DNA from 3 places in the Streptomyces sp. B5E4 genome. Region 3 is predicted to be linked to each of the others. Evidence: riboswitches for the same ligand, from Rfam matches in the RefSeq annotation. Region 3 holds a riboswitch; each other region holds the start of a gene.
The links. Region 3 has a riboswitch for cyclic di-AMP ahead of ABGA99_RS34035 (M23 family metallopeptidase). Riboswitches for the same ligand answer to the same signal wherever they lie in the genome.
Positions count from the first base shown of each region.

Region 1: it holds a riboswitch for cyclic di-AMP, as region 3 does, so the genes downstream of both, ABGA99_RS29480 (transglycosylase family protein) here and ABGA99_RS34035 (M23 family metallopeptidase) in region 3, are expected to answer to the same signal.
Region 2: it holds a riboswitch for cyclic di-AMP, as region 3 does, so the genes downstream of both, ABGA99_RS29255 (transglycosylase family protein) here and ABGA99_RS34035 (M23 family metallopeptidase) in region 3, are expected to answer to the same signal.

Region 1 is NZ_JBDPMI010000030.1:62,948-67,182, forward strand. Features, by position in the region: gene ABGA99_RS29465 (5-(carboxyamino)imidazole ribonucleotide synthase) at 1-145, shown strand, start outside; gene purE (5-(carboxyamino)imidazole ribonucleotide mutase) at 153-668, shown strand; gene ABGA99_RS29475 (dipeptidase) at 758-1,966, shown strand; cyclic di-AMP (ydaO/yuaA leader) riboswitch at 2,207-2,399, shown strand; gene ABGA99_RS29480 (transglycosylase family protein) at 2,403-3,623, shown strand; gene ABGA99_RS29485 (UDP-glucose/GDP-mannose dehydrogenase family protein) at 3,740-4,235, opposite strand, start outside.
Region 2 is NZ_JBDPMI010000030.1:15,370-19,604, reverse strand. Features, by position in the region: gene eno (phosphopyruvate hydratase) at 1-862, opposite strand, end outside; gene ABGA99_RS29255 (transglycosylase family protein) at 1,179-1,853, opposite strand; cyclic di-AMP (ydaO/yuaA leader) riboswitch at 1,930-2,140, opposite strand; gene ABGA99_RS29250 (transglycosylase family protein) at 2,301-3,347, opposite strand; gene ABGA99_RS29245 (cytochrome P450) at 3,446-4,235, opposite strand, start outside.
Region 3 is NZ_JBDPMI010000044.1:10,022-14,256, forward strand. Features, by position in the region: gene ABGA99_RS34025 (cytochrome P450) at 1-62, shown strand, start outside; gene ABGA99_RS34030 (PP2C family protein-serine/threonine phosphatase) at 279-1,697, shown strand; cyclic di-AMP (ydaO/yuaA leader) riboswitch at 1,921-2,096, shown strand; gene ABGA99_RS34035 (M23 family metallopeptidase) at 2,108-3,229, shown strand; gene ABGA99_RS34040 (VOC family protein) at 3,433-3,798, opposite strand; gene ABGA99_RS34045 (hypothetical protein) at 3,851-4,235, opposite strand, start outside.

The sequences.
Region 1 (4,235 bases), on a different contig from region 3:
GGGGCTCAAGATCCACATGTACGGCAAGGACGTGAAGCCCGGCCGCAAGGTCGGCCACGTCAACACCTATGGCGACGACCTGGCCGACGTGCGCGCACGCGCCCGCCACGCCGCCGACTACCTGCGGGGGACGATCACGGAATGAGCATCGTATGAGCGCGGAGAACAGCCCGCTGGTCGGCATCGTCATGGGCTCCGACTCCGACTGGCCGGTCATGGAGGCGGCGGCGCAGGCCCTCGACGAGTTCGAGGTCCCGTACGAGGTCGACGTCGTCTCCGCGCACCGGATGCCGCGCGAGATGATCTCCTACGGCGAACAGGCCGCGGCCCGCGGCCTGCGCACCCTCATCGCCGGCGCCGGCGGCGCCGCCCACCTCCCGGGCATGCTCGCCTCCGTCACCCCCCTCCCGGTCATCGGCGTCCCGGTGCCCCTGAAGTACCTCGACGGCATGGACTCCCTGCTCTCGATCGTCCAGATGCCCGCGGGCGTCCCGGTCGCCACGGTCTCCGTGGCCGGCGCCCGCAACGCGGGCCTCCTGGCCGCCCGCATCCTGGCCACCCACGACGAGGACCTCCGCGCCCGGATGACGACGTTCCAGGAGGATCTGAACGCCCAGGCCCAGGAGAAGGGCGCCCGTCTCCGCCGCAAAACCACCCCCGCCACCTGACACACCGTCCGATCCGGGCCCGGTCGCCCTGCTGTCAGCCTGCGCGGATAGCGTGTACCTCACGCTATCCGCGCAGGGAGGACGACCCCATGACCAGCGAACTCATCGCGCGTGCGCGCGAGGTGCTGCGGGCGCACCCCGTCGTCGACGGGCACAACGACCTTCCCTGGGCCCTGCGCGAGCAGGTGACGTACGACATCGACCGGCGCGACATCGCCGTCGACCAGAGTGCGCGGCTGCACACCGACATCCCGCGGCTGCGGGCCGGCGGGGTGGGGGCGCAGTTCTGGTCCGTGTACGTGAGCACCGAGCTGGCCGGGGACGCCGCCGTGAGTGCGTGTCTGGAGCAGATCGACGTGGTGCGGCAGCTCGTCGACCGCTATCCGGGGGAGCTGCGACTCGCCGTGACCGCCGACGAGGTGGAGGCGGCGCGGGCCGACGGGCGGATCGCCTCGCTGATGGGGGCCGAGGGCGGGCACTCCATCGCCAACTCGCTCGCCACCCTCCGCGCCTTCCACCGGCTCGGCGTGCGCTACATGACGCTCACGCACAACGACAACACCGACTGGGCCGACTCCGCCACCGACGAGCCGCGGCACGGCGGGCTCACCGCCTTCGGCGAGGAGGTGGTGCGCGAGATGAACCGGGTCGGCATGCTCGTCGACCTCTCCCACGTGGCTCCCGCGACCATGCGCCACGCGCTGCGCGTCACCGAAGCGCCGGTCGTTTTCTCCCATTCGTCCGCTCGCGCCATGTGTGACCACCCACGCAACATTCCGGACGACGTGCTGGAAATGCTCCCCGCCAACGGCGGTGTGGCGATGGCCACGTTCGTGCCGAAGTTCGTCCTGCCCGCCGCCGTGGCGTGGACCGCGGAGGTGGACGCGCACATGAGCGCCCGGGGCCTGGACCCCTTCGGTGCGGACGGCGAAGCGGTCCGTGTGCGGCGTGCGTTCGAGGAGGCGAACCCGCGGCCGCAGGCGACGGCCGCGACCGTGGCGGATCATCTGGATCATATGCGCGAAGTGGCGGGAATCGACCATATCGGTATCGGGGGCGACTTCGACGGCACGCCGTTCACGCCGGAAGACCTCGCCGACGTGGCCGGTTATCCGCACCTCGTCGCCGAGCTCCTGCACCGCCGTTGGTCGGAAGAAGACCTGGCCAGGCTGCTGTGGGCCAACGCGCTACGGGTGTTGCGCGACGCCGAGGCGGCGGCGCGCGAAGTGGCCGCGCGGCGCGGCCCGTCGATCGCCACCATCGAACAGCTCGACGGCCCCGCGGAGGTCCAGAAGTGAGCAGAGTGACATAAGTCACTCACAGAATTTTCACGCCCTGGGGCAATGTGTCCGACTCCTCTGATGTCGACAAGTCTCCACCGGGGAGAGGGGTTTGAGGACCGGCGCGGGATGTGGCGATTGTCGGGCTGATTCCGATGTGATGTGGGGAACGGCCTTGATGACGGTTCACAGCTTGTTCTGTTTTCGGCTGTGTGATTACGGTGCTCGCCGTGCTCGCGCCACCGATGCGGGTACCTCGTCGCCGTAACGCCGAATCCTGTCGGCGGCGACGGGCAGGCACTTCAGCTTTCACGGCAGGAGCGGGGGACCCAGGTAAGTGCCGGCCTGCGCGCAAGCGCGGGACGGCTTGGGGTGAAGCCATGCTCCGCATGGCCGGGCATCTCCAGCTCGAACCCGACAGCTCACCTCGCAGGCGTCGGAGAGGAGCATGTCCATGTCCGCACGCGGACGTCACCGTCGCCTGGGCCGGATAGCCCGGGGCAGCAGGGCCCTCATCATCACCGCCGGCAGCGCCGGCGTCGCCATCCCCCTCATCGCCGGCGGCCACGCCCAGGCCGCCTCCGTCGACACCTGGGACCGCGTGGCCCAGTGCGAGAGCGGCGGCGACTGGAGCATCAGCACGGGTAACGGCTTCTACGGCGGGCTGCAGTTCGTGCAGAGCACCTGGGAGGGCTTCGGTGGCACGCAGTACGCGCCGCGCGCCGACCAGGCCACCAAGGAGCAGCAGATCGAGATCGCCGAGAAGGTCCTCGCCTCGCAGGGCCCCGGCGCCTGGCCGGTCTGCTCGGTCCAGGCCGGACTCACCCAGGGCGGCCCCGCCCCGGACCTCTCCACCGGTGGTGGCGAGAACAGCGAGCCCGCGGCGCAGACCGGGTCCGAGCAGCCCGCCCGGCAGGAGCAGGCCGCGAAGGAGGAGGCCCCGAAGCAGGACAAGGCGCCGGAGAAGAAGTACGAGAAGGCCGGCGACTACACCGTCGTCTCCGGCGACACCCTGTGGGACATTGCTCGCAAGCACGGCATCGCGGGCGGTTGGCAGTCGATCTACGAGGGCAACAAGGACGTCATCGGCGACGACCCGGACCTGATCTTCCCCGGTCAGAAGTACGAGTTCGACGGCGGCGACGAGGTCACCCTGGAGGAGCCGGAGACCACGTCGGCCCAGCCGTCCGCCGCGCAGCAGGAGGAGCCGGCGGCCGAGGAGCCGCAGCAGGAGGAGCAGTCCGCCGAGGCCGCTCCCGCGGGCGGGTTCTCCGCCCCGATCGACGCCGGTCTCTCCACGGCGTACCGGGCCGCGGGCGGCTCGTGGTCCAGCGGTTACCACACCGGTGTCGACTTCTCCGCCGGCACCGGCACCCCGGTCAAGGCCGTCACCTCCGGCACCGTCGTCAAGGCCGGCAACGGCGCCGACGGCGGCGCGTACGGCATCGCCGTCGTGATCAAGCACGACGACGGCCGCTACAGCCAGTACGCCCACCTGTCGTCCACCTCGGTGAGCGTGGGCCAGAGCGTGGGCGCCGGCGACCAGATCGGTCTGGTCGGTTCCACCGGCAACTCCACCGGGCCGCACCTGCACTTCGAGGTGCGCACCAGCCCGGACTACGGTTCGGACGTCGACCCGGTCGCGTACCTGCGCGACAACGGCGTCTCCCTCTGAGGGTCCCCCGCACGGCGCAGCCCCCCGTTTCCGGCGGAACGGGGGGCTCTGCGTGCCCGGCGTCGGGGCCACGGCGTACGGGACGGCCCGCCGCGCCGGCACCGCCCGGGTGCGCGCTACGCCGTCGGGCGGCCCATCGCGCGGAACGTCCAGCCCGCGGCGCGCCACGGCACCGGGTCGAGCGTGTTCCGGCCGTCGATCAGATGCGGCCGGGAGACGACCGTCGCCAGATGCCCGGCGTCGAGGGCGCGGAACTCCGGCCACTCGGTGACGTGCAGCACGAGGTCGGCGCCGCGCAGCGCGTCCTCCGCCGACCCGGCGTAGCGCAGGGTGGGGAAGAGGCGCCGGGCGTTGTCCATGCCCTTCGGGTCGTAGACGGTGACCTGGCCGCCCTGGAGGTGGATCTGGCCGGCGACGTTGAGCGCGGGCGAGTCGCGTACGTCGTCGGAGTCGGGCTTGAACGTCGCGCCCAGCACGGCGATCCGCTGCCCGAGGAAGGAGCCGTCGCAGGCTTCGCGGGCGAGTTCGACCATGTGGGCGCGGCGGCGCATGTTGATCGAGTCGACCTCGCGGAGGAACGTCAGCGCCTGGTCCGCGCCGAGTTCGCCGGCG
Region 2 (4,235 bases), on a different contig from region 3:
CGAACAGCGGGTCCTCGATGGACACCAGCGGGTAGTCCGCGACGAGCTGCTCGTAGTACTCCGTCATCTCGGCGGCGGAACGGCCCTTGCCCTCGAAGACGTACACGCCGTCCTTGTAGAACTCCGAGGCGGCGACGTCGAGCGCGAGGGCGACGTCCTGGCCCGCGGTGTAGCCGGCCTTCTGGATCGCCTCGATGATGAGGTCCAGCGCGTCCCGGTTGGAGTCGAGGTTCGGCGCGAAGCCGCCCTCGTCGCCGAGGCCCGTGGACAGGCCGCGCTCCTTGAGGACGGCCTTGAGCTGGTGGTAGATCTCCGCGCCGCAGCGCACGGCCTCGGAGAACGACTCGGCGCCGATCGGCGCGATCATGAACTCCTGGATGTCGACGTTGGAGTCCGCGTGGCTGCCGCCGTTGAGGATGTTCATCATCGGCACGGGCAGCACGTGCGCGTTGGGGCCGCCGAGGTAGCGGAACAGCGGCAGGTCGGACGCCTCGGAGGCGGCGTGCGCGACGGCGAGGGAGACGCCGAGGATGGCGTTGGCGCCGAGGGAGGACTTGTCGGGGGTGGCGTCGAGGTCGAACATCGCCTGGTCGATGAGGCGCTGCTCGGTCGCGTCGTAGCCGACGAGCTCGGGGCCGATCTGCTCGATGACGGCGAGCACGGCCTTCTCGACGCCCTTCCCGCCGTAGCGGGCCTTGTCCCCGTCGCGCAGCTCCAGGGCCTCGAAGGCGCCGGTGGAGGCGCCGGACGGAACGGCAGCACGGCCGGTGCTGCCGTCGTCGAGGCCGACCTCGACCTCGACCGTGGGGTTGCCGCGGGAGTCGAGAATCTCTCGGGCTACGACGACGTCGATGGACGGCACGGTGTCTCCTTCGGAGGGATTCGCTACGGGTTCCGCCCTGAGCCTAGCCGCCCCGGGTGACGGCCCCGGCGCGTACCCGGCCGCATTCCGCGGTACGAGACGGTTCGGGCCCGGGGGCAGGGCGGCGGCCCGGGGGCAGGGCGGCGGCCCGGGAGCCGACGTCGTACGGCGTGGTCGTCCCGGCCCGCGCACCGGACGGGCCGGGACGGCCGCGCCGTACCGCCGTGGCGTGCCGGGCGGCAGGGGAGGCGGCGGTGCACACGGCGCGGGCGGGCCGGCCGGTTCGCGGCCCGGTGCGGCCCGCCCGCGCGCCGGACTAGCCCACCTTCAGCTTCTGGCCGGGCCGGATCAGGTCCGGGTCCTCGCCGACGACCGATTTGTTGTCCTCGTACAACTGCTGCCAGCTCTCCGCGCCGTGCCGCCGGGCGATGTCGTCGAGGCTGTCGCCCTCGCGGACCTCGTAGTAGAAGCCGCGGAAGACCGTGCGGGACTCCGGCTGCGTCTGCTCGCCGGCGCCGCGGGCCTCGGTGCCCTGCGGAGCCTCCTGCGGCGCCTGCTCCTGCGCCTGCGGGGCCGGCTGCGACTGGGTCTGCGGCTGGCTCTGCTGTTGCTGCTGCGGGGCGTCCTGGGGCGCCGGCGGGACGATCTGCCCGGCGGCCGGACTGCCCGCGGCCAGGCCCGCGCGTGGCCCGCAGTTGGGCCACGCCCCCGGGCCCTGCATGGACAGCAGCCGCTCCGCGACGGCGATCTGCTGCTGCTTCGTCGCCAGGTCGGCGCGCGGGGCGTAGCTGCGGCCGCCGGCGGCGGCCCAGCTCGTCTGGGAGAACTGGACGCCGCCGAAATAGCCGTTCCCCGTATTCGTCGCCCAATCTCCTCCGGACTCACAGGCGGCCACCCGTTCCCACGTATCGATCGGCGCCGCGACCGCGTTCTGGGCGCCGAGCACCGGCAGCCCGAACGCGGTTCCGGTGGCGCCCACGAGGACGGCCATGCGGGAGTGCGTGCCCAGGCGTGCCTGTGCGGCGGGACGGCGGTGCTTACCCGTTCCGGCAGGAAGAAGCATGATGCTCTTTTCTCACCGACGCCTGCGAGGTGAGCTGTCGGGTGCGGGCTGTGAGTGCCCGGCCGTACGTCATACGTGCGGCTTGACCCCAAGCCGCCGGTCCGCCTTCTCGTTGGACCGGAGCGGCACTTACCGTGGGTCCCCCGCTCCTGTCAGCGGTGCTTCATGCACAGGTGACCCGGGTGAACGCCGACAGGATTCGGCGTGAGGCGATCACCGGGACTCGCGTTGGCGAGCGATGTGACGGTAAGCACATAGGCGTGTGCGATTCAAAGACCTCGGAAAGCGCCACGCCCGGTTTACGTCCGTCAGGTAGCCCGGTCAGCCGATTACGTCAAATATGACTAATCCGCGCCGACTTTACCCGCCCGCTGTTCAGTTCCCGCGCAATTCGAGTTCCTGACCAGGCTTGATGGTGTCGGGGTCCTTACCCAGGGAGTTCTTGTTCCCGTCGTACAATTCGGACCATCCGCCCGACAGCGAATGCTCTCTGGCAATTTCCGAGAGGGTGTCACCCGGTCGGACGGTATAACTGCCGTCGCCCGCCGCGGCGTCGCCGCCCTGGCGGTCCTCGCCGCGCTTCTCCGTGTCGCCGGGGATCTCCGCGATCCACTCGCGGCCGGGTTCCGGCAGCTCGTTCGCGTTGGGCGACTGGGAGGCGCCGGGGGTCTCGACGGCCTCGCGCGGGCCCTCGGGGGCGCCGGGCGAGGACGGGGCTTCGGACGGGGTGGGGGTCGCGGAGGCGTCCGGGGCGCGGTGCCGGCCGGAGCCCTCGGCGGAGGGGGCGCCGTCGTCACGGCCGGTCGACTCGCCGGAGCCGCGGTCACGCTCGTCCGGGTCCTGGCCGCCGCGGTGCTTGCCGCCCTCGGTGGACTTCCGGGCGTCGCGGTCGCCGTCGTCCCCGCGGTCGTCCCCGTCCTCGCGGTCCGTACGCCGGTCCTCGTCCCGGCCGTGGGAGTCGTCGTCCGGGGCGGGGGCGGGGGTCGGCGGCGCCGTGGGCAGCAGCGGCAGCTCGGCGCCGGGGTCGACCTCCGGCACCCCGTCGTCGCCGTGCAGCCCGGCGTCCTGGGCGCACTCCGGCCACGCCTTGTCGGCACCCATGCCGGCGAGGATGCGCTCGGCGACCGTGATCTGCTGCGCGCGGCTGGCGAAGTCGGGCTGCGAGGCGAACTCCTCGCCCCCGTACTCCTGCCACATGTCCATCGTCAACTGCAGGCCGCCGTAGTACCCGTTGCCCTCGTCGGCACTCCACAGCCCGCCGCTCTCGCACTCGGCGACCCGGTCCCACGTGCCGGCGTCGGCGGCGCTCGCGCCGCTCGCGCCCAGCAGCGGCAGGGCGAGACCCGCCCCGGTCGCCCCGGCCGCGACGACGAACGCGGGGGCCTGGCGGGGACGTCGGTGGCGTCCGTTACCCGAGCGCATGCGAGTGCCTTTCGTTCCCTGTGTGTTCGAGCCAGTGGCCGAACTTAATACCGAACTACCTCCGATCACAAGTTGATCGCCTGATAGTCACGCGCAGATCACAGAGAACGGCCGAAGTGCACCGGCAGCGTCCGAAGGCCGCGCATGATGAGCCCGCCGCGCCACCGCAATTCGGACGTCTCGCCCGCCAGCCGCAGGTCGGGAAGGCGGCGCAGCAGGGTACCCAGGGCGGTCTGCGCCTCCAGACGGGCGAGGGGGGCGCCGAGGCAGTAGTGGATGCCGTGGCCGTAGCCCACGTGCTGATTGTCACGCCGCGACAGATCCAGGCTGTCGGGGTCGGCGAAGCGTGCCGGGTCGCGGTCGGCGGCGGCCAGCACGACGAGTACCGGATCGCCCACGGCGACGCGCTGCCCGCCGATCTCCAGCGGCTCGGTGGCGAACCGCCACGTCGCCATCTCCACCGGGCCGTCGTAGCGCAGCAGTTCCTCCACCGCGGAGGGCAGCAGCGCGGGATCCGCGGCCAGCCGGGCACGCTCGACGGGGTGGGTGAGGAGGGCGTACGTGCCGTTGCCGATCAGGTTGACGGTGGTCTCGAAGCCCGCGAACAGCAGGATGAACGCCATGGCGGCGGCCTCGTTCTCCGTCAGCTTCTCGCCCTCGTCGGAGGCGCGGATGAGGCCGGAGATCAGGTCGTCGTCCGCGGCGTCGCCCCCGCCGAGCGCCGCGCGCTTGCGGTGGATCAGCTCGGCGAGGTAGGCCCGCATCTTCTTCACCGCGCGGGCGACGCCGCCTCGCGGGCCCTTGCCGTGGTTACGGGGGTCCGGGGGGCGTCCCCCGGAGGAATGCAGCATCACGCCGGCCCAGTCGCGGAAGTCGTCCTGGTCCTCG
Region 3 (4,235 bases):
TGCGGAACCTGCCGGTGATGACGCAGAACGACCTGGAGTCCTTCCCGGTACGGCTCGCCTGACGACGCCCGCCGGGGCGCGCGGAACCGGCGCGCGCCGGTTCCGGCCGGCGGTGTGCCCGCTCGGCTGTACCCTCTGGCTGCGGTCCGCCGGCTCGCGTCTCCTGCGACTGTCTGCCCGCGACCCTCGCTGTAAGGCTGCTTGTCACCCGCCTGGCCCCCCGCGGTCGCCGGCCCTCCCAGGGCACGAAACCCTGAGGGACGACGGTGAGGGTCCGCGTGTCGGCCGCAGGGAGGACAGCGCAGGAACGGCAGCGCAAGAGAGAGCAGGTGCAGCCGGTGCGGGAGGACGGCACGCAGGGCGCGGAACGGGACGCGGGCGGGCGCGGCGGACAGGACGGCGGTGAGCCGGATCACGAGGGCCACGGCCCGTACCGGGAAGGGCGCGGCCCGTACCGGGAAGGGCGCGGCCCGTACCGGGAAGGGCGCGGCCACTATGGCAACGGGCGCGCCTACCGCGCGGGCAGCGGCGCGCTGGACACGTCGGGCCGGCTCCGCCGCTCCGAGGTGACCGGCGGGGGCGAGGGGCACGTCCAGTGGGCGCTGCGGTGGCTGCCCGCCGGGCTGATCGTCGCTGGGACGCTGTTCTTCTGGTTCACGCCGCAGGGGCTCAGGTCGTCGCCGGTCTTCGAAACCACCCCGCTGCTCGCCGCCGCGCTGCTGACCCTGCGCGGCACTGTGGCGGTCGCCGTCTCCACCCTTGTCGTGTATGTCGCACTTGAGGTCCTCAACGGCACCGCCACGGCCCCCGGTGCGATCACCCAGATGGTGTCGCAGGCCGTGCTCGGTGGCCTGGCGATCGGCATCAACGTCCTCATCCAGCGCAACTACCGCCGGCTGACGTCCTCCCGCCACGTCGCCGTCGCCGCGCAGCGCGCCGTGCTGCCGAACCCGCCGGACGGCTTCGGCACCCTGCGGGTCGCCGCCCGCTACCAGGCCGCCGACGCCGACGCCCGTATCGGCGGCGACCTCTACGCCGTGCAGGAGGGCCCGTACGGCGTGCGCTGCATCATCGGCGACGTACGCGGCAAGGGGCTGGAGGCGGTGGAGTCCGTGGCCGTCGTCATCGGCGCCTTCCGGGAGGCGGCCGAGGAGGAGGCGGGGCTCGCCGGGGTGGCGCGGCGGCTGGAACGCGCGCTGCAGCGCCAGGAGACGGGGCGCAGCGGCCTCGACCGGGTGGAGGGGTTCACGACCGCGGTGCTGGCGGAGGTCGACCGCGAGGGCGGCGCGCTACGGCTGCTGAACCGCGGCCATCCGGCGCCCGTGCTGCTGGGGCCGGACGGCGCGGCGCGCACGCTGCACCCGCACGAGCACGCGCTGCCGCTGGGCATGGGCGAGCTGGGCACGTGGCCGGACGAACTGCTGGAAGTGGCGTTCCCGCCGGGAACGGCCCTCGTCCTGTTCACGGACGGCGTGACCGAGGCGCGGAACAAGGCGGGCGTCTTCTACGACCCGCTGACGCGGCTGGACGGCCTGGTCTTCGACGGACCGCACGAACTGCTGGACAGCCTCCTGGACGACGTGACCCGCTATACGGGCGGAATGGTCGCGGACGACATGGCGCTGTTCGCCCTCGCCCGCTCTCGTACACCGTTCGGAGAGCCGTCGGACCCGCCCTCGCCCCTTCACGCTCCGTAGTGGAATAGCGCCCCTCCGCATAACAACTGATGCACGATCAGCTAACGACCGGACCTCACCGCGCGTAATCAGCCCGTCAACTTGTCCGTTTCCGCTGGTACATGCCCGGATCGTCCGCGGTGAAGCACAACTGAATAACGGGAACGACTTGGAATCGAACGCCGTCGTCCGCTAGCGTGCGGTAACGCAGCGCGGTCGTCACTGCCGTCGTAAGAGGCGGCACCGTGCGCCGTCGCCGAATCCCGCACGCGTCACAACTGCAGCAACGGCAACACCTAGGGAACCGGGGAACCACCACCTTGGGGTGAATCGGGCCAACCTCCGCCAGGAGGCGGCCCGTAGGAGACCTTCCTGCTCCGAACCCGTCAGCTAACCCGGTAGGCGAGAAGGAAGGAAAGGAGTACGCCTTCGTGGCGTCCTACAGGTCTGGGCCTGGCTACGGCCATGGCTATGACGATTACGGCTACGACGGCAATGCGTCCGGCGGCTACGCCCCCGAGGGGTATGCGCCGACCGGTTACGCCGCCGAAGAGCCGGTCGACGAAGTCCTCCCCGAGGACGACCTTCCCTCTCGCGGCCGTCGGCGCCTCCCCCGGCAGCGCGGCGGCAGCATGGCGCGCAGCGGCGCCGTACTCGGCGTCGGCGTCTTCGCCGCCGTCGGCGCGGGCAGCATCGCCACCGCGCAGGAGAAGCCGCCGGTCGCGATATCCATGCCCGACCAGGTCGACACCGTTGCGAACCGGATAAGCGCCCAACTTCCGGACGCGGAGAGCCTGCCGGGCGTCGGCGACCTGATACCGAGCGAGGAAGAGCCCGCCTCCGACACGGTCGTCACCACGGCGCCGCTCACCCAGGTCAGCTACGCCGGCGACACCGACACCGCGACCCAGCCCGCCGACTCCGGCGAGGCCCTGCGGGCGCGCATCCTGCAGCAGGCGGAGCAGCAGCAGGCGGAGGCCGACGCCTCTGCCCGCGCGGCCGCCCAGGCCGAGGCCGCCCAGCAGGCGGCCGACGAGGCCGCCGAGGCGAAGGCGCAGGAAGAGGAGCGCCAGCGCCAACTGGAGGAGGAGCGCCGCCGCAAGGCGGAGGAGGAGGCCCGCCGCAAGGCGGAGGAGGAGCGCCTCGCCAAGCTCGCCGCCAGCTACGTCGCCCCGGTCGCCAACTACACGCTCACCTCGACGTTCGGCGAGTCCGGCGACATGTGGGCCGCGGGCCACACGGGCCAGGACTTCGCCGCCTCCACCGGCACGCCGGTCAAGGCCGTGCACGGCGGCACGATCACCGAGGCCGGCTGGGCCGGCTCGTACGGCTACCGCATCGTCCTCACGCTGGAGGACGGCACCGAGGTCTGGTACTGCCATCTGTCCTCCATCATCCAGTCCTCGGGTGAGGTCACGACCGGAGACGTCATCGGGCGCGTAGGCGCCACGGGCAACGTCACCGGCCCGCACCTGCACCTGGAGGTACGACCCGGCGGGGGGGACGCAGTGGACCCCCTCGCCTGGCTGCGCAACAACGGCGCCCCGGTCTGACCGACGCGGCGGGCACGGTGCCCCGGCTTTCTCGGCCGGGACGGGCGCCCGCCGCACGGACCGCAAGCCCCCATAACCCCTTTCCCACGTCTCCGGCGTGCCCGTACGCACCTTCCCCCGTGGCGTCCGTGCGCGCACCGAGACCGCCGGCGGCCCTGGTGGCCGACCCCCCGACACCAGGGCCGTCGGCTTTTTCCCGGGGCCTACTCCCCGGGCCCGCAGAGACAGAACGGATGCCCGGCGGGATCGGCGAACACCGGGCAACTGCCACCCGCTTCGGAGAGCCGCGTGGCCCCGAGCCGCAGCGCCAGCTCGCCCGCGGCGGTCGAGTCGTCGACGCCGAAGCAGAGGTGCATCTGCTGGGGATAGGTGCGGTCGAAGTCGGGCCAGAGCGGCGGCCGGTAGCCGGCGACTTCCTCGAATGCCAGCCGTGGAAAGCTGTCTTCGTCCTTGGCGATCACCATCCAGTCGTCACGAATGACCCGCATGCCGAGCAACTGCGTATAGAAGTCGGCAAGCTCGCGGGCGTCGGCGCAGTCGAGCACGATGTTCCTGACATGGGCGTCCATGGCGGCCACCCTGCCACGCACCACGGACATCGCCGGGAAACCCTGCGGCGCCTCACGCAGCCGCGGTGGCAGAAGCGGCGTCGGAGGCGCCGGCGCTGGCGGCGGCACCGGCACGAGCAGCCGCACCGGCAACTGCGTGGGCAGCCGCGGTGGCAGCCGCAGCAGCGCCGGCGGCACCACGCGGGTCCCCGGCGGCGAGCTCGCCCAGGGCGGCGCGGATCGTGTGGAGCATCCGCTGGGGCCGCTCGAAGACGTCGGCCGCGGTGAACCGCAGCATGCGCCGGACCTCGGGACAGCGCCCCAGGTCGTTGAAGCGCTCGACGTCGGCCAGATGAGCGGCCCGGCTGCCGTGGAAGGCGTAGCCCTCGATCTCCACGACGAGCCCGGCCACCGGGAAGAAGAAGTCCACTCGTATCCGCCGGCCGTTGGACGCGGTG